3 regions of the Brevundimonas naejangsanensis genome follow, and region 1 is predicted to be linked to each of the others. Evidence: predicted binding sites of a transcription regulator. Region 1 holds the regulator's gene; each other region holds the start of a gene.
The links. Region 1 encodes LexA, which represses DNA repair genes until DNA is damaged. Its sites were predicted from a motif close to ATGTTCNCNANNTGTTCT; they were not measured.

Region 1 (9,637 bases):
CGGCCTCAAGGACGGCGAACTGATCGTCCCGGAAGAGACGATCCGCGAACTGATCCGCTACTACACGCGCGAAGCGGGCGTCCGCTCCCTTGAGCGCGCCCTGGGCGGGCTGGCCCGCAAGGCCGTCCGCGAGATGGCCAAGACCAAGGCCGCCTCGATCACGGTCGACAGCGCCAAGCTGGCCGAATACGCGGGCGTTAAGAAGTTCCGCTACGGCGAGACGGACGCCGAGGATCAGGTCGGCATCGTCACGGGCCTGGCGTGGACCGAGTTCGGCGGCGACATCCTGACCATCGAAGCCCTGAAGATGCCGGGCCGCGGCCGCATGACCGTGACCGGCAACCTGAAGGAGGTCATGAAGGAGTCGATCTCGGCGGCGGCCTCCTATGTCCGCAGCCGCGCGCTGAGCATCGGCGTCAAGCCGCCGATGTTCGAGAAGAGCGACATCCACGTCCACGTGCCGGACGGCGCCACGCCCAAGGACGGCCCTTCGGCGGGCGTGGCCATGACCGTGGCCATGGTCTCTGTCCTGACGGGCATCCCGATCCGCAAGGACATCGCCATGACCGGCGAGATCACCCTGCGCGGCCGGGTCACCGCCATCGGCGGTCTGAAGGAGAAGCTGCTGGCGGCCCTGCGTGCGGGCGTGAAGACGGTCCTGATTCCTCAGGAGAACGAGAAGGACCTGGAGGACGTGCCCGAGAATGTGAAGGCGGGTCTCGAGATCGTGCCGATCTCCACCGCCGACGAGGCGCTGAAGTGGGCCCTGACCGGCACGCCCAAGGCCGTGGAATGGGACGAGGCGGCCGAACCCCTGCTGCCGACGCCCACGACGCCGACGGCGGGCGAGGGCGCCGGCGTCAGCCACTGACGCACGGTCTCTGACGACATGGGAAGGCGGCTCGGAGCGATCCGGGCCGCCTTTTTCCTTGGCGGCTGCTGCCCTAACGCTCGCTCATCCCGGCGGATGCCGGGACGCCGGGCCCCCGCCTCGTTTTGACCTGTGCCGCGACAGCCGCTTAAGTGCGCGCTGCGTTCGCGAGGGGAGCCGCAGACATGACCAAGACGGAACTGATCGGCCGCATGGCCGAGGCGGCGGGCATCAGCCGCGACCAGGCCAAGCTGGCCCTGGAGGCCTTCACCGATCAGGTGACGGGCTCGTTGGCGCAAGGGCGCGACGTCCGCCTGGTGGGCTTCGGGAGCTTCATCGCCGTGGACCGCAAGGCCGGCGTGGCTCGCAACCCCCAGACCGGCGAACCGATCGCCCGCCCGGCCTCGCGCACGGCGCGGTTCCGTCCCGGCGAGGGCCTGAAAAGCGCCTTGAACGGCTGAGCGCCACAGGGCATGAAGCCCGCTCCGGTACGAGTCGGAACAATGGGGGCGGCTAGCTCAGCTGGTCAGAGCATCTCGTTTACACCGAGAGGGTCGGCGGTTCGAACCCGTCGCCGCCTACCATTTCCCTGGAAAATCAGACCTTCGCAGGCGCGCTGACCAATTTGCGGCCGATCGCGCCTGTCTTGCTTTCGCAAGATTTGCGGATAACGCTGAAATGCTTGTGTCCGGGCGATGCGCGAGGGGCGAGGATGAGCAGGCAGGACCTGATCAAGGCCGCCATGGCCCGGATCGAGGACGCCGCCTTCGATCCGCAAGCCTGGGACGAGGCTTTGCGCGCCGTCGCAGCGGCCACGGGCGGTCGGTTCGGCCAGTTGATCGCCATCGGTGGGAGGGAAGGCCCGGCCTTCAATCGCTTGCCGGACATGGATCCTGACCTGCGACGCCAGTGGGCCGAGGTCAACGGCCATCATCCAGGCGTCAATTCCCGTATTCGCATCGGCGGCGCGGCCCCCGTGATGCGGGTGCTCGATGAGACGAGCTTCACCACCGAAGCGGACTCGCGCCGCAACCCCGCTTACGGGGACCTGATCGACAGGGCCGATATTCCTTTCATCTGCCTGACGACCCTCGTCCGCGAGCCGGGCGTTCAAATCGGCATGGCGGTGATGCGGGGCAGGGCCCAGGGCAATGTCGAGGCCGAGGATCGCCGCATCTTTGCACTTCTGGCCTACCGCGCACGCCAGGCGATCCGCACCACCCTTGTGCTGGGTGAATAGGGATGGCGATGGGCACGGTGCGCGCCCATGTGCGCCACCTGTTCGACAAGACCGGCGCCGCCAACCTCGCCCAGCTTGTGGCGCTTCTCAGGGCGTATGACGTCTGACGGCCTCGTCAAGCGCGAGGGGTGTGAAATTGAAAACGCCGGAGCTTTCGCCCCGGCGTTTCTGCATTCAGCGTCGTGCGACGAGTCAGCCGCGCTCGGCCAGCGGCACGAAGTCGCGCTGCGTCGGGCCGGTGTACAGCTGACGCGGGCGGCCGATCTTCTGCGACGGATCGGCCATCATTTCCTGCCACTGGGCGATCCAGCCCACGGTGCGCGCCAGGGCGAACAGCACGGTGAACATGGTGGTCGGGAAGCCCATGGCCGACAGTGTGATGCCCGAATAGAAGTCGACGTTCGGGAACAGCTTGCGCGAGGTGAAGTACTCATCCTGCAGGGCGACGCGTTCCAGCTCCTTGGCGACCAGGAACAGCGGGTCGTTCTCGCGGCCCGTGGCGGCGAGGACTTCATAGGCCGACTGCTGCATGACCTTGGCGCGCGGGTCGTAGTTCTTGTACACGCGGTGGCCGAAGCCCATCAGCTTGTACTTGCGGGCCTTCACGCCCTCGATGAACTCGGGGATGCGCTCGGGCGTGCCGATTTCCTTCAGCATGTTCAGCGCCTCTTCGTTGGCGCCGCCGTGCGAGGGGCCCCACAGGCAGGCGATGCCGGCGGCGATACAGGCGAACGGATTGGCGCCCGACGAACCGGCCAGGCGGACGGTCGAGGTCGAGGCGTTCTGCTCGTGGTCGGCGTGCAGGATGAAGATGCGGTCCATGGCGCGCACCAGGGCCGGATCGACGTGATAGTCCTCGGCCGGCACGGCGAAGCACATGCGCAGGAAGTTCTCGGCGTACGACAGGTCGTTGCGCGGCGAGATGAAGGGCTGGCCGACGTGGTACTTGTAGGCGCGGGCCGCGATCGTCGGCATCTTGGCGATCAGGCGGATGGCCGAGATGTCGCGCTGGACCGGGTCATGGATGTCCAGGCTGTCGTGGTAGAAGGCCGACAGGGCGCCGACGGTGCCGACCATGATCGCCATCGGATGGGCGTCGCGGCGGAAGCCTTCGAAGAAGCGGTCGAACTGAGCGTGCAGCATGGTGTGCCGCGTGACGTTCTGCTCGAATTTCTCGTACTCGGCCGCGTTGGGCAGTTCGCCGTGCAGCAGCAGGTGGCAGACTTCCAGGAAGTTCGACTTCGAGGCCAGTTGGTCGATCGGATAGCCGCGGTGCAGCAGCACGCCTTCGTCGCCGTCGATGTAGGTCAGGCCCGATTCGCACGAGGCGGTCGAGGTGAAGCCCGGGTCGAAGGTGAAGGCGCCGGTGCCGGCGTACAGCTTGCGGATGTCGATGACGTCCGGGCCGGTCGAGCCGGACAGGACGGGAAGGTCGACGCTCTTGTCGCCGTACGACAGGGTCGCCGAGCCGGCGGGTTTCGCTTGTTCAGTCATCTAGGCCCCTTGTTCTTCCTTGGACCTGGCGCGGGGAGGCGTGCGGCCCTGTGTGGTTATGGTGTTCACTTAGTCTGTTGCAGCGCATCATCCAAGCGTCCGAGACTTTCGTCGCGGCCGAGAGCGGCCAAAGTCCGCGCGATATCCGGGGATGGCGCGCCGCCCGTCAGGGCTGCGCGGAGGGAAGGTCCGATTTTTCCGAAGCCTACGCCTTCCTCTTCGGCAAACACCTTAAGCTCTGATTCCAGAGCGAAAACGTCCCAGCTCTGAAACAGGCTGAGCCGTTCACGGAGACGTGAAATTCGAGCGCCGCCTTCTCCCTGCAGCAGGCCGAGGGATTTCTCGTTGAGGACCAGGGGTCGCGCTTGCAGCACGAAGGCGGTCTGGTCGGCCAGCTCCGGGATGGTCTTGGCGCGGTCCTTCACGAAGGGCATGGCCCGCAGCAGGCGCGCCTCGTCGTCGGGCTCCAGCGTGCGGCCGCGCACCAGGTGGGCGTCCAGGGTCAGCTTGGCCAGGCGGTCGTCGTCGGCCAGGCGCAGCCAGTGGGCGTTGACGTGAGCCAGCTTGTCGAAGTCCAGGCGGGCGGGCGCCTTGTTGACCCCGGTCAGGTCGAACCAGGCCAGGGCCTGCTCGTCGCTGAACAGCTCGTCGTCGCCGTGGGCCCAGCCCAGGCGGGCCAGGTAGTTGCGCATGGCCTCGGGCAGATAGCCCATGTCGGCGTATTCATGCACCGCCTGGGCGCCGTGGCGCTTGCTGAGCTTGGCCCCGTCGGGGCCGTGGATCAGCGGGATGTGGGCGAAGGTCGGGCGCGTCCAGCCGAGCGCGTCGTAGATCAGGCTCTGACGGGCGGCGTTGTTGAGGTGGTCGTCGCCGCGGATGACGTGGGTCACGCCCATGTCGTGGTCGTCCACCACCACGGCCAGGTTGTAGGTCGGCGCCCCGTCCGAACGCAGGATGACCAGATCGTCCAGCGCAGACGATTCCCAGCGCACCGTGCCCTGCACGGCGTCGTCGACCGCCACGGCCTGATCCAGCGGGCGGCGGAAGCGCACGGTGTGCGGCTTGGCCAGGTCGTCGACGCTGGGCGCGCGGTCGCGCCAGGGCGAGACGAAGTCGCGGCCCTCGGCCTTGGCCTGGTCACGCAGGATCGTGGTCTCGTCCGCGGTCAGGAAGTCGCGATAGGCGTGGCCGGTCGCCAGCAACTGGTTCACGACCTCGCGGTGACGGTCGGCGCGGCTGAACTGGAAGACCGGCTCTTCGTCGCCGAACAGCTCCAGCCAGGACAGGCCGTCGAAGATGGCCTTCACCGCGTCGTCCGTCGAACGCTCGCGGTCCGTATCCTCGATGCGGATCAGGAATTTGCCGCCGCGTCCCTTGGCGTAGAGCCAGTTGAATAACGCGGTTCTCGCGCCGCCGATATGCAGGTAGCCTGTAGGCGAGGGGGCGAAGCGGGTGACGACGGTCGAAGACGGGGAGGTCATAGAGGCAGGGTCCATAGGGCAGGGTCTTATACGCTCGCCCGTGGGGAAGCGAACCCTCATGGCCCGGTTAATTGACAGTCTGCATCACGACGTTCGGACCCAGGCGGATCGCTGGCCCCTGTGGTCGTCCGTCTGCTTCGGCGCCGGGTGCGCCGCCTATTTCGCGCTGAGGGCCGAGCCGGGCGTGTGGCCGCTGGCGATTGTCGCCGTTGGATTGTTCGGCGCCTGGCTTGTCGGCCGGGCTCGGGGCCTTCCGCGTACGGCGACGCTCTTCCTGCTGATGGTGGCCTGCTTCGGCGGCGGCCTGGCGATCGCCAAGCTGAGGGCCGAGGCCGCAGCGGCGCCGATCGCGCCGATGGACATGGCGCCGACCCAGGTCGAGGGCTGGGTCATGGACGTGGATTCGCCGGGCCAGAACGGCGCCCGCGTTGTCGTGGCGCCGGTGCGCGTGCGCGGCCTGGCGCCCGAGGCGACGCCCCAGCGGTTGCGGGTCACGGTGAAGGGCGCGCCGCCGCCGCCCGGCGCGGCGATCCGCGTGTTCGGCATCCTGAATCCCCCGCCGCCGCCCGCCGGCCCCGGCGCCTATGACTTCGGCCGCAACGCCTATTTCCAGGGCATGGGCGGGACGCTGTTCGCCCTGGGGCCGACGCGGCCCGCCGACCTGGCCCGGCCGCCGTGGCGGGTGCGGATGGCGATGCGCGTCAACGCCATGCGCTACGCCCTGGCCGAGCGCATCGTGGCCCGGTTGGGCGAGCGGACGGGCGGGGTGGCGGCGGCCATGACCACGGGACACGAGACCTGGATCCAGAGCCCGGACCTGGACGCCATGCGAGATTCGGGGCTGGCGCACATCCTGTCGATCTCGGGCCTGCACATGGCGGTCGTGGGGGGCTTTGTCTTCTTCGCCGTGCGCCTGCTGGTCGCGGCCTGGCCGTGGCTGGTGCTGCGGACATCAGGCAAGAAGGTCGCGGCGGTCGCAGGCCTGATCGCGGTCGGGACCTATCTGGTCATCTCGGGCGCGCCGCCTCCCGCCGAACGGGCGGCGGTCACGGCCTCCATCGCCTTCCTGGCCATATTGGCGGACCGACAGGCGGTGACCATGCGGGCGCTGGCGGCGGCGGCCTTCGTCGTCCTGCTGCTGCGGCCCGAGGCCGTGGTGACGCCGGGGTTCCAGATGTCGTTCGCGGCGACGGCGGCCCTGGTGGCCCTGGTCGAGGTCTGGCCGCGCCGCATCCGCGAGTTCGCCGCGCCCTGGCCCATCGTCGCGGTGCAGCGGTTCGGCAGGTGGCTGCTGGCCGCCTGCGCCGCCAGCCTGGTTGCGGGCATGGCGACGGGGCCGTTCGCCATGCAGCATTTCAACCGCACGGCCGTTTATGGGCTGATCGCCAACCTGGCGACGGCGCCGCTGGCCGACTTCATCATGATGCCGGCCCTGGCGCTGGGCGCGGCGCTGGAGCCGTTGGGCCTGGGGGCGCCCTTTCTGTGGCTGGCGGGCAAGTCGGTCGAGGTCATGCTGGCCATCGGCCATTGGGCGGCCGGCCTGCCCGGCGCGGTTCAGGCGATCCCCAGCGCTCCGGCGGCGGCCCTGCCGGTCGCCTTCCTGGGCATTCTGTTCATGTGCCTGTGGCGTGGGCGGTGGCGGTGGCTGGGCCTGCCGTTCGCGGCGGCGGTCCTGATCTGGCCGCGCCCGGCGCCGCCGGATGTCTGGATCGGCGACGGCGGGGCCAACGGCGCGTTCCGGCAGGGGGAACAGGCGGTCGTGATGCGGCCCGAGGTGCGTCGCTTCGCCAGCGACCTGTGGTCGCGACGGCGCGGGCTTGAGGCGGTGGGGCGGCCGTCGGAAGGTTGGAGTTGCAAGCGGTCGTTCTGCGCGCCGGAGCATGAGGGCGGCGTGCTCGCCCTGTGGTGGGGCAAGGCGGCGCCGGGGGCGGAGCAGATGGACCAGCTGTGCCGTAGCGCCGAGGTCGTCAGCGTGCGGGCCGTGATCGCGGCCCTGCCGCCATCATGCGAGGGGCGGCTGGTGCTGGACGGCGCGGACCATGCGCGCGGCGGGTCGGTGGAGTTGTGGCGCGACGGTGCGGACGGCTGGCGCGCCCTGTGGGCGGCGGAGGTCCGGGGACGGCGGCCGTGGAGCGGGGGCGGTTCTAACTCGGCGCACCCTCTAAACCCGCTCATCCCGGCGGACGCCGGGATCCAGTAAGGGCCGCACGCGCTGTCGCTGGCTAGAGGACGCCAGAGGACGGACAGACTTCAAACGGGCCCGCTTGAAGCCAAAGCACTGGATCCCGGCGTCCGCCGGGATGAGCGGAGATGCGAAAGGGGTGCCTTCTTATGGGCGCGGGGCAGGAGCGCCCGGCCTCAGTGATACCGGCGCAGCAGGCCGACCAGCTTGCCCTGGACCTCGACCTGGTCGGGGCCGAAGATGCGGGTCTCATAGGCGCGGTTGGCGGGCTCCAGCGCGATGGACTGGCCCTTCTTTCGCAGCCGCTTCAGCGTGGCTTCCTCGCCCTCGACTAGGGCGACGACGATCTCGCCCGAGGAGGCGTTCTCGACCCGTTTGATGATCACGGTGTCGCCGTCGAGGATGCCGGCCTCGATCATGGAGTCGCCCTCGATCTCGAGCAGATAGTGTTCGCCCGCGCCCAGCATGGACTCCGGAACCGGCAGACGCTCGCGCTCGTGCTGGATGGCGGCGATCGGGGTGCCGGCGGCGATCTTGCCCAGCAGGGGCAGTTCGCGCACGTCGTTGGCGGCGTCGGCGAGGGCCGTCGAGCGCGGACCGAGGCCGCCGCCCTGGATGACGTCGGGCTTGAAGGGGGCGCGGCCCTTGGCCGGGGCGGCGGTCGTAGCCTGTTCCGGCAGCTTCACCACCTCCAGCGCGCGGGCGCGATGGGCCAGGCGGCGGATGAAGCCGCGTTCCTCTAGCGCCGTGATCAGGCGGTGGATGCCCGACTTGGACGCCAGATCCAGCGCCTCCTTCATCTCGTCGAAGGAGGGCGAAACGCCCGTCTCGCGGATGCGCTCATGAATGAACATCAGGAGTTCGTGCTGTTTCTTCGTGAGCATGGCGGCGAATCCAGAACAAGGCGTGAACCGTTCGGAATGTTCTGTAAGTGTTCTGGTTAAAAGTCAACTAACGCCAGGCTGGCCCCGCGCCCGCCGCAGGACGGGCGCGGGGCAGGGCCTTATTGCGCCGTCGCGGCCGGGGCGCCGTCCTTGTAGCGGTTGAACCATTCCAGCATGGCGTTCATGCGGGCGGCGTTCTGGGACGGGCGGACGGCCAGGCTGTGGCCGACGCCGGGAATTTTCACCAGCGCCGTGGGCACGCCGCGCAGTTGCAGGGCGGTGTAGTACTGCTCCGACTCGCTGACGGGGGTGCGGTAGTCCTCGTCGCCGACGACGACCATGGTCGGCGTCTTCACATTGCCGACCAGCGACAGCGGCGACCGGCGCCAGTAGGCCTCCGGGTTCTCCCACGGATATTCGCCGAACCAGTAGCGGGCGAAGAAGGCCGGGTTGTCGGCCGTCAGCACGAAGCTGGCCCAGTCGATGACGGGCTTCTGGACCACGGCGGCCTTGAAGCGGTCAGTCTTGCCGACGATCCAGCTGGTCAGCACCCCGCCGCCCGAGCCGCCGGTGACGAACAGGCGGTTGGGATCGGCGACGCCCTGAGCGATGACGGCGTCGACGCTGCTGATCAGGTCGTCATAGTCGTTCGACGGATAGTTGTGGTGGATCAGGTTGGCGAATTTCATCCCCGTAGGAGGTCGAGCCGCGCGGGTTGACCGACAGGACGGCGTAGCCCGCAGCGGCGAACAGCTGGTTGTCGGTGGCGAAGTGCGGGCCGTAGGCGGCGAAGGGGCCGCCGTGGATCTCCAGCACCAGGGGATAGCGCTGCCCCTCGACATAGTCGGCCGGCAGGGTCAGCCAGCTTTCGACCGCGCGCTGGTCGTGGGAGGAGGCGACCTGGATGCGGCGCACCTCGCCCAGGCGGCGAGCGCCGAGGAAGTCGGCGTTCAGCCGGGTCAGCTGGGTGCTGCGGCCGCCCTTCAGGACGTGGACGTCGGCCGGGCGGGTCGGCGTTCCGCGCGTGTAGGCGATGGCGCCGTCGTCCGCCACGGTGAAGCCGCCGCCGGTGTAGGGACGGCCGATGTCGTCGCCGGTCAGGTCCTCGATCAGGGGGGTGACGGCGCCGTCCATCGCCACGCGGGCGACCTTGGTGCGGCCCTGGTCGTCATAGGCGACATAGACCGAGCGGCCGTCGTGGCTCCACGTGGGCGACTGGACCGAACGATCCAGGCTCTCGGTCAGGACGCGGCGGTTCGAGCCGTCGGCGTCCATCACATAGAGGCGGGTGTTGTGATAGCCCATCCGCTTATCGTCATAGCCGAGGTAGGCGATGCGGCGGCCGTCGGGCGAGGCGACGGGGGCGTTGTCGGGGCCTGCGCGGCTGGTCAGGGCGGTCAGGCCGCCGGTCTGGACGTCCAGGGCGTAGATTTCGCTGTCGTTCGCCTCGCGCTGCCAGTCGGGGCGGCGGTTGGCGCTGAGATA
Region 2 (9,637 bases), 530 kb from region 1:
CAGGCTAGTTTCTGATCAGTTTATAGCTGACGGTCGTGCCAAGCTTCAGACTCTCGGACCTGAGCAGAATCGAACCGTCGGCCGCCGGCGTGAGGATGATTTTCGATGTCGGCTCGCCGTTGATGTAGTCGATTTCTTCAAGACTCCCATCGGCCAGTTGGCGAACGCTCGCCGTGGCGCCCGCCAGATCGCCGATCACAGGAACAGCCGGCCCGCCCAGGGTCGCTTCGAAGCTGTAGCCGTCGCCGGATTCAAAACTGAAAACACCGTCCGCTAGACGCATCGTCGCGATAAGGCTGTTTTCCGAAATGCTGGCCACGGCCTCGCTTTTCCACGACCCGGAAATCGCATGAGCGCCCGCCGCACCGGGGGCTACCCGGCTCATGGCGGCCTCACCGGTGCTGGCCATGCCGTTGGGGGTGCTCATGTCGGTCCATGTGACCTTCAGCGTGTTGCCGTCGGCTGAAACCTGGCTACGCGTCGCGTTCACCTGCCTGCCCTTCAGCCTCTGAGCATCGTCTATGGTGCGGTCATCCACAATCCGCAGGGACATCTCATCCCAATAGGAATAGCCCTCGACCTTGTGGAACTGACCATCAGCTGGAATGGCGTAGGCGGGCACGCATGAACTGCAGCTATATATGCCGTCCTCCAGCGACCAGACCTGCGGCTTGTCCGGCAACTGGGCCGATGAGAGATCTATCTTCCACACGCCATCGTAGGCGCTCTGAGCCAAGGCCGGCGTCGTCATGGCGAGAAGACCGGCCAAAGTGAACAGGACTACCCTTTTCATCATCGACTCCCTCTGGAGATTGGCGCGTCACGTCCGCCATGAAGGAGTCAATATTGCGCGAACGGCGTTCTGGTTCCCAACCGCACCCCTCTCGCGCAGGCGACTTACGTTCGCTCACCCCCTGGGAAACACCCGGATGGTGATCCGCTCGCGCTCGCCCTCGCGGCGTTCGACCAGCAGGCGCGCGACCTGGCTGTCGTCGTGGAACAGATAGCCCTTGATGGCGTCCAGCAGGGCCTTGGCCAGATTGTCCAGGTCCATCCACGGCGGATCGCCGACGTGCTCCATCACGATCTCGACGACATGGTCGCCCCACGATGGACGTGACGCCCACTCCTTGCGCATAAACTCATAGACCAGCGGCTTGTAGTATTTGGCCTGGGTGGTCAGGCCGTCGATGGTGATCTCGACCGCCTCGCCCTGCTCCCGCGCCCTGACCTTTCCGGTTCCGATCCAGCCGTGCACGCGCCGTCCGCCTTTCGTGATCAGCGGCTCGCCTTGCTCCGCCGCGCCTGCGTGCTACACCGCCCGGCATCTTCCCGCCACGCCTGAGAGACGAGTCCCGCGCACATGAGCAACGTTCGTATCGAAACCGACACCTTCGGCCCCATCGAGGTCGCCGCTGATCGCTATTGGGGCGCGCAAGCCCAGCGCTCGCTCGGCAACTTCAAGATCGGCTGGGAGAAGATGCCGCTGCCGATCGTGCGTGCGCTCGGCGTCGTCAAGCGCGCCGCCGCCGAGACCAACCGCGATCTGGGCAAGCTGGACGCCAAACTGGCCGACGCCATCATCGCCGCCGCCAATGAAGTGATCGAAGGCAAGCTGAACGACCACTTCCCGCTGGTCGTCTGGCAGACGGGTTCGGGCACCCAGTCGAACATGAACGCCAATGAGGTGATCTCGAACCGCGCCATCGAGATGCTGGGCGGCGAGATGGGCTCCAAGAAGCCGGTCCACCCCAACGACCACGTCAACATGAGCCAGTCGTCGAACGACACCTATCCGACGGCCATGCACGTCGCCTGCGCCGAGCAGGTGGTCAACGACCTGCTGCCCGCGCTGAAGCACCTGCACGCTGCGCTGGACGCCAAGGCCAAGGCCTGGGCCCACATCATCAAGATCGGCCGCACCCACACCCAGGACGCCACGCCCCTGACGCTGGGCCAGGAGTTCGGCGGCTACGCCCACCAGGTCGCCATGGGCATCGAGCGCATTGAGCTGACCCTGCCGCGCCTGATGGAGCTGGCCCAGGGCGGCACCGCCGTCGGCACCGGCCTGAACGCACCCGTGGGCTTTGCTGAAAAGGTCGCCGAGAACATCGGCAAGATCACCGGCCTGCCCTTCACCACGGCGCCGAACAAGTTCGAGGCCCTGGCCGCCCACGACGCGATGGTCTTCACTCACGGCGCCATCAACACGGTCGCCGCTTCGCTGTTCAAGATCGCCAATGACATCCGTTTCCTGGGCTCGGGCCCGCGCGCCGGCCTGGGCGAGCTGTCGCTGCCGGAGAACGAGCCGGGCTCGTCCATCATGCCGGGCAAGGTCAACCCCACCCAGAGCGAAGCCCTGACCCAGGTCTGCGCCCAGGTGTTCGGCAACAACGCCGCCATCTCCTTCGCCGGTTCGCAGGGCCACTTCGAGCTGAACGTCTACAACCCGGTGATGGCCTACAACTTCCTGCAGTCGGTGCGCCTGGTCGCCGACGCGGCCATCAGCTTCACTGACAACTGCGTCGTCGGCATCGAGCCGCGCGAGGACAACATCAAGGATGGCCTGGAAAACAGCCTGATGCTGGTCACCGCCCTGAACGCCAAGCTGGGCTACGACACCTGCGCCAAGATCGCCAAGACGGCGCACAAGAACGGCACCACCCTGCGTCAGGAAGCCGTCGGCGGCGGCTATCTGACGGACGCCGAGTTCGACGAATACGTCCGTCCCGAGAAGATGATCGCGCCGCAGTAAGCTGGCGCTCATCGTCAAAGAGGAAGACGCCGGCCGGGTTCGCCCCGACCGGCGTTTTTCATGCTCAGCGCTTGTCGCGGATGGTCCGGCCCACCGGCGCCAACGACAGCTTGGCCAGTTCGACGTTCTTCAGCGCGAACGGAATGCCGATCAGGCTGACGAACTGCGGCACGGCGATCAGGATGTGCGCCAGGGCGATGTACCAGCCCGCCAGCGCCAGCCAGATCACGTTCAGCCCCAGGCCCAGACATCCCTGCCCCAGGTCGGCCGGGTTCGGATCGCGCCAGACGATCTCGCGTCCGAACGGCCAGAAGGAATAGCTGGCGATCCGCCAGGCCGAAAAGGCCCACGGCAGGCCGACGACCGTCAGGGCCAGAATCAGGCCGCCCAGCAACCAGGCGAAACCCGAGGCGAACCCGCCCAGGACAAACCACAGCAGGTTCAGGATTAGTCGGATCAAGGTCGTCTCCCCATGGCGCGCGACGGCGCGACGTCCCTGATATGGCGAAAGGCCCCGCCGATGTCAGCGGGGCCCGGGTGAATTCGCGTTAACGCCGCGCCTAGTGCTTCACGACCCAGCGCGCCTTGGCTTCGTCCTTGGTCATGCTGAGATGGACGTGGTCGTCCACGCGGTCGACCCAGCTGACCGGGATCATGTGATGCTTAAGACCGGCGCCCAAATCCATCTTGGCCAGTTCGATCTGGTCGCCCATGACGTGATCCACACGTCCGACATGGCCGCCGTCGGAACCGACGACTTCCTGATGTTCCTTGATCATCGAGGCGTTTATCATTGGCGCTCTCCGTTAATGTGTGGGACTGCGTCGGAACGGCCTCGCCGCCCGAGGGTTCACCGCAAAGGCTGGCCAGGGAGTTCACAATGTCGCTGATCGTCCACCACGCGCCGCAGTCGCGCTCGACCCGCTTACTGTGGCTGTTGGAGGAACTGGGCGCGGATTATCGCGTCCACTATGTCGACATCCAGCGCCGTGACGGCCAGGGCCGCGTCGATCCTGCCAACCCCCATCCGCTGAAGCAGGTTCCCGCGGTCGAGGTCGACGGCCAGGTGCTGATCGAGTCGGTGCTGATCTTCCTGTTCCTGACCGACCGTCATCCCGAGGCGAAGATGGCGCCGGGACCGAACGATCCGCGCCGGGCCGAGTATCTGTCGTGGCTGGGCCTCTACAACAACGTGCTGGAGACGGTGCTGACGTCCGGTCCGCCAGCCGGCTGGAACGACGTCCAGAAAGCCGCCTATGGCGAGTTGGACCGGCGCTGGCGCGCCGCCATCCAGGACGGCGGCTACATCCTGGACGAGTTCTCGGCGCTCGACATCCTGCTCGGCAGCCTGCTGCAGTGGTTCCGCGGCGCCATGCCCGCGGGCGAGCCCTATGACGCCTACGTCCAGCGCATTGGCGCCCGCCCGGCGCTGAAACGCGCCTGGGCCAAGGACAGCCCGGATGGGCACGTCTGATGGGCGAGATCGTCAACCTGAACAGGGCGCGCAAGGCTCGCGACAAGGCGGCGGCCAAACGCACGGCCGAGGCCAACCGCCTGACCTTCGGCCGCACCAAGGCGGAGCGCCTGACGACGCGGACGGAGCGCGACCGCGACGCCGCCCGCCTGGAGGGCCACAAGCTGGACGAGCAGGAATAGCTGACTTCCCCGTCATCCCGGCCGCAGCGTAGCGGAGAGCCGGGACCGCCGCGGACGCCGCCGCTTGATGCGGTCCCGGATAGCCCTACGGGCTTCCGGGATGACGCTGGGGGTTCAGGCCGCCGAGCGCTTGGGCGCGCGGATCAGGAACAGCTGCCCCGCCAGCACCAGGGCCAGGCCGACGAAGGCCAGGACGCCGAAGCGCGCGCCCTCGAACATCACCGACACCAGCATGGCGATCGGCGGCGTCAGGGCCGAGATGTAGCTGGCCAGGGCGTATCCCCTCGCGCGGGCGATGGTGAAGTACAGGCCGAAGGCGATCACCGAGCCGAACACCGCCAGATACAGCAGGGAGATGACATAGGCCGGGCTCCACGCCACCGACCAGGACACCCCCGTGACCAGGGCGTACAGCGCCAGCGTCCCCGTGCCATACGCCATCGCCCATGCAGTCGACGGCAGCACCTGCGAGCCCGCCTGCTGGCCCCGCCAGGCGAACCAGTTGCCGAAGGCCGAGGCGACGACGGCGATCACGGCGAAGCTGACGCCCGCTACGGCGTGAGCGCCCAGCCCCGCGCCCATGACTTCGCCCGCCGAAAGAACCCCGACGCCCGCCACGCCCAGGCCCGCCCCCAGCCAGGCGGCAGACGCCGCCTTCTGGCCCGAGGCGACGCGGAACAGGATCAGGTTCAGGAAGGCCAGGGCGGCGAAGATCACCGCCACCACCGCCGAGGCGATCTTCTCTTCCGAGGCGTAGACGAAGGCGTAGCTGATGGCGAAGGAGAACAATCCCTGGCCGAAGGCCGCCAGATGTTGGCTGCGCGTCAGGGCCAGCCGTCCGCCCGTCGCCTTGACGATCAGGGCCAGCAGGGCCGAGGCGATGCCGAACCGCAGCACCACCGACACCACCGGATCGACGGCGCCGAGCTGAAAGGTGATGGCATACCAGGTCGTGCCCCAGATCAGGGCGCAGATCCCGACCCCGCCGAAGGCGAGCATGGCGGGCGACGACAGGCGCGAAGCAGACTGGGACACGCAGGCGACTCGGTCGAAACGAAACGGGAACTTCCGATAGCACCGCTGCGTGCCCGATGTCTCTCAACTGTTGCAGCCATATGTGACGCCGATGCGTTCTGCTAAGCTCACATTCCACAGGAGACGCCGATGCGACTGCGCTTCACCACCGACACGCACCATTCGGTCATCACGCGCGGCGCGCCGAACCGCGCCGACATCGTCATGGTGGGCGCGCGCTGAGCCTTGAGCGGTCTCGTCAAACGATCGGTGCTGCTGTCCGGCCACGCCACCTCCGTGGCGCTGGAGCCCGAGTTCTGGGCCGTGCTGGACGCCGTCGCGGCCGAGCTGGCGCTGAGCCGTTCGGGTCTGCTGATCCGCATCGACGAGTGGCGGGGCCGCCGCCCCCTCGCCTCCGCCTGCCGCATCCTGGCCCTGCAATGGACCGGCGGCGACCGCAGCTTCGCAGAGAGGACGCCCGATGAGCCCTGATCGCATCGACAACAACCGCCTGATCCCCGCCGCCGTCTTCGGCGGCCTGGTGGCCGTCGGCCTGATCGGGAGCGGCGCCCTGATCGGCCAGGGCGTGGTCAACGCCCGCGCCGGCGACCGCTCGGTCACCGTGCGCGGCCTGGCCGAGAAGGACGTGAAGGCGGACCTGGCCGTCCTGCCGATCCGCTTCACCGCCTCGGGCGACGTCCTGTCAGAGGTCCAGGCCCGTATCGACGGCGACCTGGCCATCGTGCGCCAGTTCCTCAAGGCCCAGGGCTATCCCGACGACGCCGTGGACCTGGGCCAGTTGGGCGTGGCCGACACCCGCTCGCGCGAATACGCCAGCCAGACCGGCGGGCCGCGCTTCATCTTGAACCAGACCGTCATCGTCCGCACCAACGACGTGGACCGGGTCCAGACCACCACCCGCAACCTGAACGACCTGGTGCGCCAGGGCGTGGTGCTGCAGGACTTCAACGGCCCGTCCTACATCTTCACCAAGCTGAACGACGTGCGCCCGGCCATGATCGCCGAGGCCACCGCCGCCGCCCGCAGCGGCGCCGAACAATTCGCCAAGGATTCCGGCGCCCCGCTGGGCCCCATCAAGACGGCGGGCCAAGGCTCGTTCGAAATCCTGTCCCGCGACGGCACGGGCGATGAAGCCAGCTCGCCGAACAAGAAGGTGCGGGTGGTCACGACCATCAGCTACCGGCTGAAGTAGCCAGCCAGTCAGCCAGGACGACGGCGTCATTATGCTCTTCGTCCCTGGCGCCATAGACCAGGGTCGCCGGACGAGCGCCGATCGCCGCCTTCAACTCGGCCACGGCGTCGGGATTGGCTTTTAGTTCGTCGTGGTAACGGCGCTGGAACTCCGCCCATCGCGCCGGGTCGTGACCGAACCAGCGGCGCAGCTCCGTGCTGGGGGCGACCTCCTTGAGCCACAGATCGACGTGCGCCTTCTCCTTGGTGAGGCCGCGCGGCCACAGGCGGTCGACCAGGATGCGCGTGCCGTCACCGGCGGCTGGCGGCTCATAGACTCGTTTGAGCGCGACCTTCACGACCTCAACTCTTGGGTTCTGGAGCGGCCACGCTCGGCGGCTCGGTCGGCCTGGGCAGTTCCTGCGGCGCGGGGCGGTCAGGCACCTCCGGCAGGCGCGGCGTGGGCATGTGAATGTCAACGTTCAGGTTCGGCGTTTGCGGCGCCAGCGGGCGCCCTCCAGCGAAAACGAACCACGCGATGACCGCCACGGCGACCAGAAGGCCACCGACGATGAGGGCCAGCCCCGTTCCCCCGCCCTTCCGCGGCGTCGGGGCGGAGTTGATCGTCGTCTGATGCACGACGCGTTCGGGGGGGATGTTCGGGTCCGTCATGGAAACGTCCCTCAACCGCCGCCGGGCGCGGCCGGCGCGGAGACTTCGGGCAGGTTGACGTCGACATCCACCTTCTTGGTGTCGGGGGCTCCGCCCCGGCCGAGCAGGAACCAGGCGAGAATGGCCACCACCACGACCAGCCCGCCGACGATGAAGGCCAGGCCCGCGTTAAAGCCACCGCTGGAGTTGTCCGCCATGCAGCATTCCCTTCTTGCGATTTCTCATCTCGAAGAACGACAGTCTCGGTTGAGGGTTCCGCCTCCGATGCGCGGACGGGGACTGACTTTGCGCGTTGTGCTGGTTATGTTCTCGGTTCAGATTCCGGCGGGACCGCCCCGTCTTCCGAGTATGTTCCGCCCGTGACCGACCTGCCCGCTCCTCGCATCTCCGACCTCGCCCGCGCCCAGAGTCCGCAAAGTGCTCCGCAGAGCGCGGCGGCCGACTATCTGGCGGGCCTGAACCCCGAACAGCGCGAGGCGGTGGAGACGACCGAGGGGCCGGTCCTCGTCCTCGCCGGCGCCGGCACGGGCAAGACGCGCGTCCTGACCACCCGTCTGGCGCACATTCTGGCGACCGGCCGGGCCAAGCCGTGGGAGCTGCTGGTCGTCACCTTCACCAACAAGGCCGCGCGCGAGATGCGCGAGCGGATCGGCCATTTGATGGGTCCCTCGGCCGAGGGGCTGCGCTGGCTGGGCACCTTCCACTCGGTCGCGGCGCAGATCCTGCGCCGTCATGCGGAGTTGGTCGGGCTGAAATCCAGCTTCACCATCCTGGACACCGACGATCAGGAGCGACTGCTGAAGCAGCTGCTGGAAGCCGCCAACATCGACACCAAGCGGTTCACGCCCAAGTCGCTGGCCCATATGATCGACCACTGGAAGAACCGCGGCTGGACGCCCGACAAGCTGCCGCCGGGCGAGGACTTCGCCAACGGCAAGGGGCCCGCCCTGTACGCCGCCTATCAGGCGCGGCTGGCGACGCTGAACGCCTGCGACTTCGGCGACCTGCTGCTGCACAACATCACCATTCTGTCGAAACATGCTGATCTGGCTGAAGAATATCGTCGCCGGTTCCGCTATATTCTGGTGGACGAATATCAGGACACCAACGTCGCCCAGTACCTGTGGCTGCGGCTGCTGACCTCCTCGACCGGGAACGTTTGCTGCGTCGGCGACGACGATCAGTCGATCTACGGCTGGCGCGGGGCCGAGGTGGACAACATCCTGCGCTTCGAGCGCGATTTCCCCGGCGCCAAGGTCATCCGGCTGGAGCGCAATTACCGCTCGACCAAGCACATCCTCGGCGCCGCCTCGGCCCTGATTGCGGCCAATCAGGACCGGCTGGGCAAGACCCTGTGGACCGAGGACGACAGCGGCGACAAGGTGCGCGTGCGCGGCGTCTGGGACGGCGAGGCCGAGGCCCGCCTGATCGCCGACGAGATCGAAACCGCGCGCAAGCAGGGCATGAATTACAAGGACATGGCCGTCCTTGTTCGCGCGTCTTTCCAGATGCGGGCGTTTGAAGAACGCTTCCTGATGCTGGCCATTCCCTATGTCGTCATCGGCGGCCCGCGCTTCTTCGAGCGGGCGGAAATCCGCGACGCCCACGCTTACTTGCGGCTGATCCAGTCCGAGGACGACGACCTGGCGTTCGAGCGCATCGTCAACACGCCCAAGCGCGGCATCGGCGACACCAGCGTCCAGAGGATCCTGCACATCGCGCGCGAGAACGGCGTCTCGGCCATGCGGGCGGTGCGCCACCTGATCACCACGGACGAGCTTCAGGCCCGCACCCGCACGCCGCTGGCCAACTTCGTGCGCGATCTGGACCGCTGGCGCGATCTGATGGCCATGGGCACGCCGCACTGGCAGGTGACGGAGACCCTGCTGGACGAGAGCGGCTACACCGCCATGCAGAAGGCCGACCGCACCAGCGGCCAAACCCGGCTCGACAACCTGAAGGAACTGACCCAGTCGATGCAGCAATTCGAGACGCTGCAGGCCTATCTGGAGCATGTCTCCCTGGTCATGGACCTGGAGCGCCGCGACGAGAACGCCGATGGCTCGGGCTCGGTGCAGATCATGACCCTGCACGGCGCCAAGGGGCTGGAATTCCCTCTGGTCTTCCTGCCGGGCTGGGAGGAAGGCGTCTTCCCCAGCCAGCGCAGCATCGACGAGAAGGGCGTGAAGGGGCTGGAGGAGGAACGCCGCCTGGCCTACGTCGGCGTCACCCGCGCCAAGCAGGACGCGCGCATCAGCTTCGCCGCCAACCGCATGGTCTATGGCCGCTGGACCTCGCAACTGCCCAGCCGCTTCGTCGATGAACTGCCCCTCGCCCACGTCGAGCCTC
Region 3 (9,637 bases), 550 kb from region 1:
CGACGAAGGGGGCGTCGGCCCGCGCGGCGGACAGGCGCGCCGCCCAGTCTTCCCTGAACCCGTCGATCTGGCGCAGGCCCAGGCGCAGGGCCGGTTCGCCCGCCGTCGGCTCCAGGCCGTTGTCCCAGTCGCTGTGCGAGACGTCGATGGGGCGTACCTCGACGCCGCCGATCTCGTGGGCTTCCCGCACGATCTGGGCGGGGGCGTAGAAGCCCATCGGCTGGCTGTTCAGAAGAGCGCAGGCGAAGGCGGCGGGGTGATGCCGCTTGATCCACGAGGAGACGTAAACCAGCTGCGCGAAACTGGCCGCGTGACTCTCAGGGAAGCCGTAGGAGCCGAAGCCTTTGATCTGCTCGAAGCAGCGCTTGGCGAAGTCGGCGTCATAGCCGCGCGCGATCATTCGCCCCACCATGCGCGTCTCATAGCTGTGCAGGCTGCCGTCGCCCCTGAAAGTGCCCATGGCCTTGCGCAGGCCGTTGGCCTCGGCGTCGGTGAACTCCGCAGCGACGATGGCCAGCCTCATCGCCTGTTCCTGGAACAGGGGGACGCCAAGGGTCTTCTCCAGCACCTGTTCCAGTTCATCGGGCGGGCCGTGCTCGGGCGAAGGCGAGGAATAGACGACCTCCTCCTCCTTGTTTCGACGACGCAGATAGGGGTGGACCATGTCGCCCTGGATCGGCCCGGGGCGGACGATGGCGACCTGGATGACAAGGTCATAGAGGCGGCGGGGCCGTAAGCGAGGCAGCATGTTGATCTGCGCCCGGCTCTCCACCTGAAACACGCCGATGGACTGACCCCGGCACAGCATGTCGTAAACCTCGGAATCGCCCTGAGGCACCGAGGCCAGGTCCTGCTCCACCTCCTGATGCCTCTTCATCAGGTCGAACGCCTTGCGGATACAGGTCAGCATGCCCAGCGCCAGAACGTCGACCTTCATCAGGCGCAGGGCGTCGATGTCGTCCTTGTCCCATTCGATGAAGGTGCGGTCCGGCATGGCGGCGTTGCCGATGGGGACCATCTCGTCCAGCCGATCCTGGGTCAGGATGAAGCCGCCGACGTGCTGGCTGAGATGGCGCGGAAAATTCAGCAGGCGCGAGGCCATCTCGACGGCGCGGCCGATCATGGGATTGGCGGCGTCCAGTCCAGCCTGGGCGACGTGGCGGTCGCCGATCTCGGTTCCCCAACTGCCCCAGTGGCTGGAGGCCAGACGCGCGGTGACGTCCTCGGTCAGGCCCAGGACCTTGCCGACCTCGCGAATGGCGCTGCGGGGACGGAAATGGATGACGGTGGCGGCTATGCCCGCGCGGTGGCGGCCATAACGCTCATAGATGTGCTGAATGATCTCCTCGCGCCGCTCGTGCTCGAAGTCGACGTCGATGTCGGGCGGCTCGTCCCGGTCTTCGGACAGGAAGCGCTCGAACAGCAGGTCGGATTCCGCCGGATCCACGGAGGTGATGCACAGGACGTAGCAGACCGCCGAGTTCGCCGCCGATCCTCGCCCCTGACACAGGATGCGTCTGTTCCTCGCCACGCGGACGATGTCGTAGATGGTCAGGAAATAAGGCGCGATCTTCTTGCGGGCGATAAAGGTCAGTTCCTTGTCCAGCAGGGCCTGAACCTTGGCGGGAACGCCGTCCGGGTAGCGCATGGAGGCGTGGCGGCGGGTCAGGTCTTCGAGCCAGGCCTGAGGGCTCCAGCCGGGCGGGATCGGCTCTTCCGGGTATTGGTAGCTGAGATCGGCCAGGTCGAACGTCGCGCGCGCCAGGAAGGCGGTCGTCTCGGCCACGGCCTCGGGCGCGTCCCTGAACAGGCGAGCCATCTCGGCGGGGGGCTTCAGCCAGCGTTCGCCGTTGGACGCCAGGCGACGTCCGGCGGCCTCGATGGTCGTTCCCTCGCGGATGCAGGTCAGGACGTCCTGAAGGTCGCGGTCCTGGGGCAAGGCGTAGAGGACGTCGTTGATGGACAGAAGCGGGACGTCCGCCTGCGCCGCCAGGACCTTCAGCCGCGCCAGGCGGCGCCGGTCGTCGCCGCGCCTCAGCATGGCGGCGCCCAGCCAGACGGCGCCCGGCGCGGCGTCCGCGAGGCGGGTCAATGTCGCCTCCAGCCCTTCCAGCCGTTCCGGCGGGATGACGATCAGCAGCAGGCCCTCGGGGTCGGCCAGCAGGTCGCGCAGGCCGATCTCACATTCCCCCTTTCTCGCCCGGCGATTGCCCAGGGTCAGAAGTCGCGTCAGCCGGCCCCAGCCTGCGCGCGTTTCCGGATAGGCGACGATGTCGGGCGTCCCGTCGTTGAAACCCAGGCGCGCCCCGGTCAGCAGGCGGAAGTCCGCCGCGCGGCGCTTCACCTCGTCCGACAGGGCGGGGTCGTTGAGCGGGTCGTCGATGTAGGCGATTTCGCCGGGACTGCCGCCGTCGCGCATCTTTTCCGGCGGAGCCAGGCCCTCGGCGCGCAGGGTCTTCAACGCGCTCCAGGCCCGCACCACGCCCGCCACGGTGTTGCGATCCGCCAGCCCCAGGCCCGCATGGCCGCGCAGGATCGCCGTCAGCACCAGATCCTTGGGGTGGGAGGCGCCGCGCAGGAAGGAGAAGTTGCTGGCCGCCGCCAGTTCCGCATAGTCGCCGCGCGGATTCAGGGCGCTCATGCGAACAGGCCGTGGATGAACCAGCGCGGTTCGTCCGTCTCGCCGTAGAGGCCCTGGCGGAACAGCCAGAAGCGGCGGCCCTGGCGGTCCTCGACGCGGTAGTAGTCGCGCGTCTTCTGATCCGGCGCGCGCCACCATTCCCCGGCGATGCGTTCCGGCCCTTCCGCCAGGACGACGCGGTGCGACACCCGGCGCCAGCGAAACTGGAAAGGGCGGCCGTCGGGGGCTTCGGCCAGGGTCTCGACCGGCTGGGGCGGGTTGAACAGGTGCAGGGGACGCAGCGGCGGGTCCTCGGGCGACGGGGCGGGCCAATCCGCGCCGTCGGCCGGGGCGGAAGCGGGAACCGTCCGGGCCGCCCGCTCGGGCAGGTGCGAGCCCAGGGGTTGGAACCGCAGCACCGCCTCGGGTCCCAGCCGCGCCGTCAGCCGGTCGATCAGCCGATTCAAATCCTCGTCGCCGGGGGGCTCGCCCGCCAGTCCGGTCTGGGCGGGGGCGAGGCGCTCGACCACGGGCACGGCCATCCGCATCTGGTCGAAGCCGAAGCCGGGCTCCAGGGGCGTCTCCAGCGCCGCCAGCCGTTCGCGGAACAGGCGCAGGATCGCGCCCGCGTCGCGCGTGGGCCGCCCCGTCCGCACCGTGATGCGCCTTGTTGCGCCGTCGATACGATAGAAGCCGGCCTGAAAGGCGCGGCCGCCCTGGCTGGCTTGATCCAGCTGGTCGGCGGCGTCCGCCAGCAGATCCGACAACACGCGCTCCACGTCTTCAGGGGCCGAGATCGGCTCGAAGAAGACGCGGTCGACGATGATGGGGGCGGGCGGACGGTGCGGGGTGATGCGCACGTCCTCATCGCCCAGGAGGCGCGCCAGCCGGGCGGGAAAGTCGATCCCGAAACGGGCGGCCAGGGGCGCGCGGGGCCGGTCGTCCAGATCGCCCAGCCGTTTCAGCCCCGCGCGACGCAGAGCCTGTTCGTCCTTCTCCGCCAACTCCAGCGCCGCGACCGGCAGGCGACGCAGGGCGGGGCGGGCGACGTCCCTGTCGAACACCCCGCCGGGGCCGAAACGGGCCAGGGCGCGCGCCGCCTGGGGCGTGTCCGCCAGGGCGCAGCGGACCTGGAGACCGGCGCGCCCCGCGCGCGCCTGGGCGGCGCGCATCAGCCCGGCCTCGCCGCCGAACAGATGGGCGCAGCCGGTCACGTCCAGCATCAGGCCGTGCGGCGGATCGAGCGCGACCATGGGGCTGAAGCGGCCGAAATCCTCCAGGGCGGCGGCCAGCAGGGCGTCGTCCGCTCGCGGCCGGTGGACGATGGTGCGTAGCACGGGCGTGCGCGCTCGCGCGTCGGCCAGGGTCATGCCGGGCGAAAGGCCCGCCCGCGCCGCCCCCGGGTCGATCGCCGCCAGCCGCAGCGCGCCCTTGATCTTCTCGACCAGGACGACGGGCGGACGCGGATCGGGCGGGACCGCGTCAGGCGGCGCGGCCGTGTCCTGTCTCAGTCGTTCTCGCTCCAGCCGGTCGCTGGGCAGCCAAGGGAACCAGATCGCCAGATAGCGGCGCCGGTTCGACGAAGGATTGCCGTTCACGGTCCCACTCCATGATCCAGGTTCGAGGGGCGGCCCCGCCGCGATGCCGCAGCAGGGTGACGGAAAAAGCCGGCCGGCCTGGCGCATCGGCTTCGAGCGGGCGGGAGGGGGCTGCCCGTACGGACCAGCGTGTTTCGGCCGCGCTGGGCGCCGGCTCGGCGCTCGCCCGGATCAGGAAGAGGGTTCCTCCGCCGGTCTGGGCCGCCAGGACCAGGCGGCGGCTGGCGGTCAGCGACATCGCCCTGGCCTCGCCCCAGGCGCTCAAGACCACGGCGCCGACGGCGGGGCTGCGCAGCGCGTCTTCACCGACGGCCAGCAAGGTCTGAACGTCCCGCGCCCGCACCAGCATCAGATCACGCGGCGACAGCCCCATCTGGAGCAGGCCGGGCGCATAGGGGCGGCCAGCCTCCTGCGCCATCATCTCATGCAGACCCCAGACAATGGGTCGTCCCTTCGCCGCCTGCAGCGCCAGCCCCAGCCCGAAGGCGTTGACGGCCACGGCGTCGGCGGGGGCGGCGGCGTAGAGATCGTGCACGACTCCGACGGCCAGCGGCGTGAAGGTATCGCCGCCGCCCCCGGCTTGGGTTTGGGGCAAGGCGTGACGGCCACGAGACGGATCTAGCGCCTCCAGTCGGGCCTTCAACGCCGTCAAGGCGTCAGCTTGCGAACAAATGTTCCTCATTTGTTCTATATGCGCTCTCGACCGCTGAGGGAGTCAAGCGGAGCCGCGACCGTTCGGCGAAAAATACGCCAAACGCCCCGGGAAGCCGGTTGGCGCAGCCCGTCAGGCGACACCGATCAAGCGATCGATTATCTCTTCGGGGCGTCGCCCGCCGGAAAGGGCCGGCGGGGAGGGAGTGCGCCGTGTTCGAGACTCAGCCGACGGTCGTCGATGAGGTGGTGGTGACGGCGGCGCGCCTGCCGCCCGCGGCGGGCGAGGCGGCCTTTTCGGTGATCCGGCTGGACGGGGAAACGCTGGACCGTTCGGCGCGCCTCGACGAGGCGCTGGCCGGCGTTCCGGCGGTGTCGCTGTTCCGGCGCACGTCCAGCCTGTCGGCCAATCCGACGACCCAGGGAATCTCGCTGCGGGCCATCGCGCCGTCGGGGGCGGGGCGGACGCTGGTGACGCTGGACGGCGTGCCGCTGAACGATCCCTTCGGCGGCTGGGTCCTGTGGTCGCAACTGCCGACCGAGGCGCTGGAGAGCCTGGACATCGTGCGGGGGGCGGGCGCCGGGCCTTACGGCGCGGGGGCCCTGACGGGGGTGATCCAACTGCGCGAGCGCGAGCGCGGCGGGGTGCTGGACGCCTCGATCGCCGAGCGCGGCGGGGCGCGGTTGGCGGGATCGGGCGGGATCGACGCCGGACGGATGCGGCTGACCGGCTCCGCCCTCTACGAGACCAGCGACGGCTATGTTCCCGTGCGCGGCGCGGTGGCGGGTAAGGCGGACACGCCGCTCGATCTCGAGACCCGGGCGGCGGCGCTGCGGCTGGATGCTCCGCTCGGCGAGGCTCGTCTGTCCCTGCGCGCCTCGGCCTATGACGAGGAGCGCGGCTCGGGCCTGTCGGGCGCGCGCTCCAGCGCCCGCGGCCATCTGCTGTCGGCCACGGCGGCGCGGCGGCCGGAAGAAGGCGCCTATGGCTGGCGGTTGCAGGTCTGGCGGCGCGAAAGCGATTTCGCCAACAGTTCGGTCGCCGTGGCGGCGGACCGCAGCACGACCACGCCCGCCAATGATCAGCATGGGACCCCAGCGACCGGCTGGGGCGTCAACGCCGCCCTGCGCCGGGCCTCGCGCGACGTCGCGGGCGGGCGGCTGGAAGGGGAGCTGGGCGCCGACGCCCGCTTCAACGAGGGCGAGACCCGCGAACGCTTCCGCTTCATGGGCGGCGCCTTCACCCGCGACCGGACCGCGGGGGGCGAGACCTCGGTCGCGGGCCTCTACGGCGAGGCGTCGTGGAGCGACGCCCGGTGGCTGGTGGCAGGGGGCTTGCGTCTGGACGGCTGGCGCAATGAGAACGGCCGCCGCCGGGAGCGCGACCGGGCCAATGGGGCCGCAACCCTGGATGAGACCGACCCCGACCGCTCGGGCGAGGTGGTCAGCGCCCGCCTGGCGGCGCGGCGCATGGTCGGCGCCGGCTGGGCGGCGCGGGCGGCGGCCTATTCCGGCTTTCGGCCCGCCACGCTGAATGAGCTGCACCGTCCGTTCCGTGTCGGCAACGATCTGACGGAGGCGAACGCCGCCCTGGTCCCCGAGACGCTGCAGGGCGTGGAGACGGGCCTGGCCTATGAGGACGCGGTTTCGGCCTTCGGCGCGACCCTGTTCTGGAACCGGATCGAGGACGCCATCGTCAATGTGACCATCGGCGAAGGGCCGGGAACCTTCCCGCGCGCGGGCTTCGTCCCCGCCGGCGGCGTGCTGCGCCAGCGCCGCAACGCCGGCGTCATAGAGGCCAGGGGAATAGAGCTGGCGGCGCGTCAGACCTTGGGAGGCGGCCTGGCGCTGAACGGCGCCGTGTCGATCACCGACGCTCGCATGGACGGTGGTTCGGCCGCGCCGCAACTGACCGGTCTGCGCCCGGCCCAGGCGCCGATCTGGAGCGCGACAGCGGGCGTGGACTGGCGCGCCAGCGACCGCCTGACCCTGGCCGCTCAGGCCCGCTATGAGAGCAAGAGGTTCGACGACGACCTGAACAGCCGCGTCCTGGGCGCCGCGGTCACGCTCGATGCGCGCGCGGAATGGCGCGCGACGCCCGCCACTGTCGTCTGGCTCGCCGCCGACAACCTGTTCGACGCGGCGGTCGAGGTGTCCGAAACCGCAACCGGCGTCGCCGGCTATGGCCCTCCGCGCACCCTGAGGCTTGGACTGCGCCGGACCTATTGAGGCGCCGAAGGGCGGGACGGCGGCGCTCAGGGGCGGGGGTAGAGGCGCGCGCGATCAGCGGCGAGCGTCACCTGGATGGCCTCGCCGACGGCCGGGGCCGGATCCGTCGTGCGCAGTCTCAGCGTCTGGCCGTCGGCCTGGACCTTGATCTCGATGAAGGGGCCGCCGAAGGCCACGGCGGCGACGCGCGCGGGGACGCCGTCGATCGAGATCCGGACGTCGCCGGGGCGGATCATGGCCCAGGCGGGGCCGTCGGGCGCGTCCGGGGCGGGCAGGGCGCCGAAGGCCGTGGTCGCCACGCCTGATCGCACCTCGGCCGCCAGAAGTTCGGTCTCGCCCAGCAGGCGGGCGGCGGCGGGCGAGACGGGCCGCAGATAGGCGTCGTCGGGCGCCCCGGTCTGCAGGATGCGGCCCTTGTCCATCAGCGCCAGGTCGTCGGCCATCAGCAGGGCCTCCTCGGCGTCGTGGGTGACCATCAAGACGGCGGCGTCGGCGGCGCGCAGGGCCCCCATGAGCGTCTGGCGCACCTCGGACTTCAGATGGCGGTCCAGGCCCGAGAAGGGCTCGTCCAGCAGGACGGTGTGCGGTCTCCGGGCCAGGGCGCGCACCAGGGCCACGCGCTGCTGCTCGCCGCCCGACAGCATGTGCGGCCAGGCGTCGGCCCGGTCGGCCAGATGCACGGTGTCCAGCCACTCCAGCGCCGTGCGGCGGCGCTCGGCGCGCGGCCGGTCCTTCAGGCCGAAGGCGACGTTGTCGGCGACGCTGAGGTGCGGGAACAGGGCGTAGTCCTGGAACACCAGGCCGACGCCGCGCGTCTCGGGCGGGGTCGCGCGGGTCGCGTCGGCCAGCAGGCGGCCCTCGGCGTGGATGGTTCCGCCGTCCATCGGCTCCAGCCCGGCGATCATCCGTAGCAGGGTGCTCTTGCCGCAGCCCGACGGGCCGAGCAGGGCGGTGATGCGCCCCGCGTGCAGGTCCAGGTCGACGCCGTCGACGGCCAGGCGGGCGCCGAAGCGGCGGGTGGCGCCGCGAACGGTCAGGGCCGGGGCGTTTCCGGTGGCGGTCATTGCGAAGCTCCGGGGCGGGAGGCGGCGATCTTGCGCGTCAGCCAGATCACGCCGGGCAGGGCCAGGGCGATGATCATCAGCGCGGGCCAGCCTGCCTGCGGCAGTCGCTCGTCGCCGGCGTAGTTGGAGGCCAGAACCGCCAGGGTGTCGAAGTCGAAGGGCCGCAGGATCAGGGTGGCCGGCAGCTCCTTCAGCACGTCGATGAAGACGATCAGGGCGGCGGTCAGCAGGGCGCCGCGCGCGATGGGCAGCTGGATCGCCAGGGCGGCGCCGGTCTCGCTGCGGCCCAGGTTGCGGGCGGCGCCGATCATGGCGGGGGTGACCTTGGCGAAGCCGGCTTCGATGGGCTCGAGCGCCGCCGCCATCAGGCGCGCGGCATAGGCGTAGGTCAGCAGGGCCACCCCGACGACCAGGCCTGAACTGGAGCCCGGCGACAGCCGCCACAGCACGGCGGCCGGCGCCAGCAGGCCGATGGCCATGACGGCGCCCGGCGTCGCATAGCCCAGGCTGGCGATCCGCGCCGTCACCGGCAGCCGCGTCGCGCCCAACGCCAGCAGGGTGGCCAGGATCACGGTGGCGCCCGCGCCCAGCGCGCCCATGCCCAGCGTCCGTCCCGCCGCCGCCAGAAGCCGCGACCAGCCGGGCGTGACCTCCAGCGACCGCAGCAGCAGGAAGCCGACCGGCAGGATCAGGGCCAGGGTCAGGAGGGTCAGGCAGAATCCGGTGGCCGCCACGGCGCGCCAGCCGGTCAGGGCCTCGGCCTGCAACGGGCGATAGCGGGCGTGGGCGCTCTCATAGCCTCGGCCCCTGCGGCCCCAGCGCTCGAGCCACAGCAGCACCGCCGCCGTCGCCAGCAGGGGCAGGGCAAAGCGTGCCGCCGAGGCCGGCGAGCCATAGACCGACCAGGCTCGCACCACGCCCGTGGTCAGGGTCTGGACGCTGAGGAATTGCACCGCGCCATAGTCGGCCAGGGTCTCCATCACGGCCAGGGCCATGCCCGCCGCCAGGGCCGGGCGGGCCAGGGGCAGGGCGACCTGGACGAAGGCCTGGCGGGCCGAACAGCCTAGGGTGCGCGCGGCCTCCAGGGGATGCACCGACTGGTTGAGGAAGGCCGCCCGCATGGCCAGGAAGACGTAAGGGTAGAAGGCGCAGCTCAGGACGAAGATCGCCCCCGGCGCCGACCGCATCTGGATCGGCAGGTCCCAGCCGAACCCGGCCCGCATCCCCATCCGCAGGGGCCCCGCCACGTCGAACAACTGGGCGTAGGCGTAGGCCAGGGCGAAGGCGGGCGCCGCCAGCGGCAGGGCCAGGGCCCAGGCGAAGACGTCCCGCCCCGGAAACCGATGCATGGCCGTCAGCCAGGCGGCCAGGGAGCCGACGACCGCCGTCGCCGCCGCCACGCCCAGGGCCAGAGCGCCCGAGGTCAGGGCGTAGCGCGCCACGTCCTTGCCGGCGATATCGGCCAGGCCCGGCTG

Region 2: D8I30_RS11175 (ATP-dependent helicase) is a predicted target of LexA. The motif match lies at 7,581-7,598, and genes of this name have one in related genera.
Region 3: D8I30_RS11135 (ImuA family protein) is a predicted target of LexA. The motif match lies at 4,901-4,918, and genes of this name have one in related genera.

Annotation. Positions count from the first base shown of each region.
Region 1 is NZ_CP032707.1:2,908,448-2,918,084, reverse strand. It holds gene lon (endopeptidase La) at 1-871, shown strand, start outside; gene D8I30_RS13830 (HU family DNA-binding protein) at 1,057-1,332, shown strand; tRNA gene D8I30_RS13825 (tRNA-Val) at 1,379-1,455, shown strand; gene D8I30_RS13820 (hypothetical protein) at 1,584-2,111, shown strand; gene gltA (citrate synthase) at 2,304-3,605, opposite strand; gene gltX (glutamate--tRNA ligase) at 3,671-5,086, opposite strand; gene D8I30_RS13805 (ComEC/Rec2 family competence protein) at 5,145-7,286, shown strand; gene lexA (transcriptional repressor LexA) at 7,445-8,152, opposite strand; gene D8I30_RS14895 (prolyl oligopeptidase family serine peptidase) at 8,272-8,841, opposite strand; gene D8I30_RS13795 (LpqB family beta-propeller domain-containing protein) at 8,792-9,637, opposite strand, start outside.
Region 2 is NZ_CP032707.1:2,375,676-2,385,312, reverse strand. It holds gene D8I30_RS11240 (hypothetical protein) at 5-793, opposite strand; gene D8I30_RS11235 (RusA family crossover junction endodeoxyribonuclease) at 908-1,258, opposite strand; gene fumC (class II fumarate hydratase) at 1,364-2,755, shown strand; gene D8I30_RS11225 (YccF domain-containing protein) at 2,820-3,215, opposite strand; gene D8I30_RS11220 (DUF2171 domain-containing protein) at 3,316-3,549, opposite strand; gene D8I30_RS11215 (glutathione S-transferase family protein) at 3,636-4,229, shown strand; gene D8I30_RS11210 (DUF4169 family protein) at 4,229-4,411, shown strand; gene D8I30_RS11205 (DMT family transporter) at 4,526-5,446, opposite strand; gene D8I30_RS14825 (YbaY family lipoprotein) at 5,576-5,668, shown strand; gene D8I30_RS11200 (ribbon-helix-helix domain-containing protein) at 5,672-5,917, shown strand; gene D8I30_RS11195 (SIMPL domain-containing protein) at 5,907-6,638, shown strand; gene D8I30_RS11190 (DUF488 domain-containing protein) at 6,619-6,975, opposite strand; gene D8I30_RS11185 (hypothetical protein) at 6,980-7,288, opposite strand; gene D8I30_RS11180 (hypothetical protein) at 7,300-7,485, opposite strand; gene D8I30_RS11175 (ATP-dependent helicase) at 7,648-9,637, shown strand, end outside.
Region 3 is NZ_CP032707.1:2,358,920-2,368,556, forward strand. It holds gene D8I30_RS11125 (error-prone DNA polymerase) at 1-2,641, opposite strand, end outside; gene D8I30_RS11130 (DNA polymerase Y family protein) at 2,638-3,990, opposite strand; gene D8I30_RS11135 (ImuA family protein) at 4,103-4,813, opposite strand; gene D8I30_RS11140 (TonB-dependent receptor) at 5,083-7,098, shown strand; gene D8I30_RS11145 (ABC transporter ATP-binding protein) at 7,125-8,162, opposite strand; gene D8I30_RS11150 (ABC transporter permease) at 8,159-9,637, opposite strand, start outside.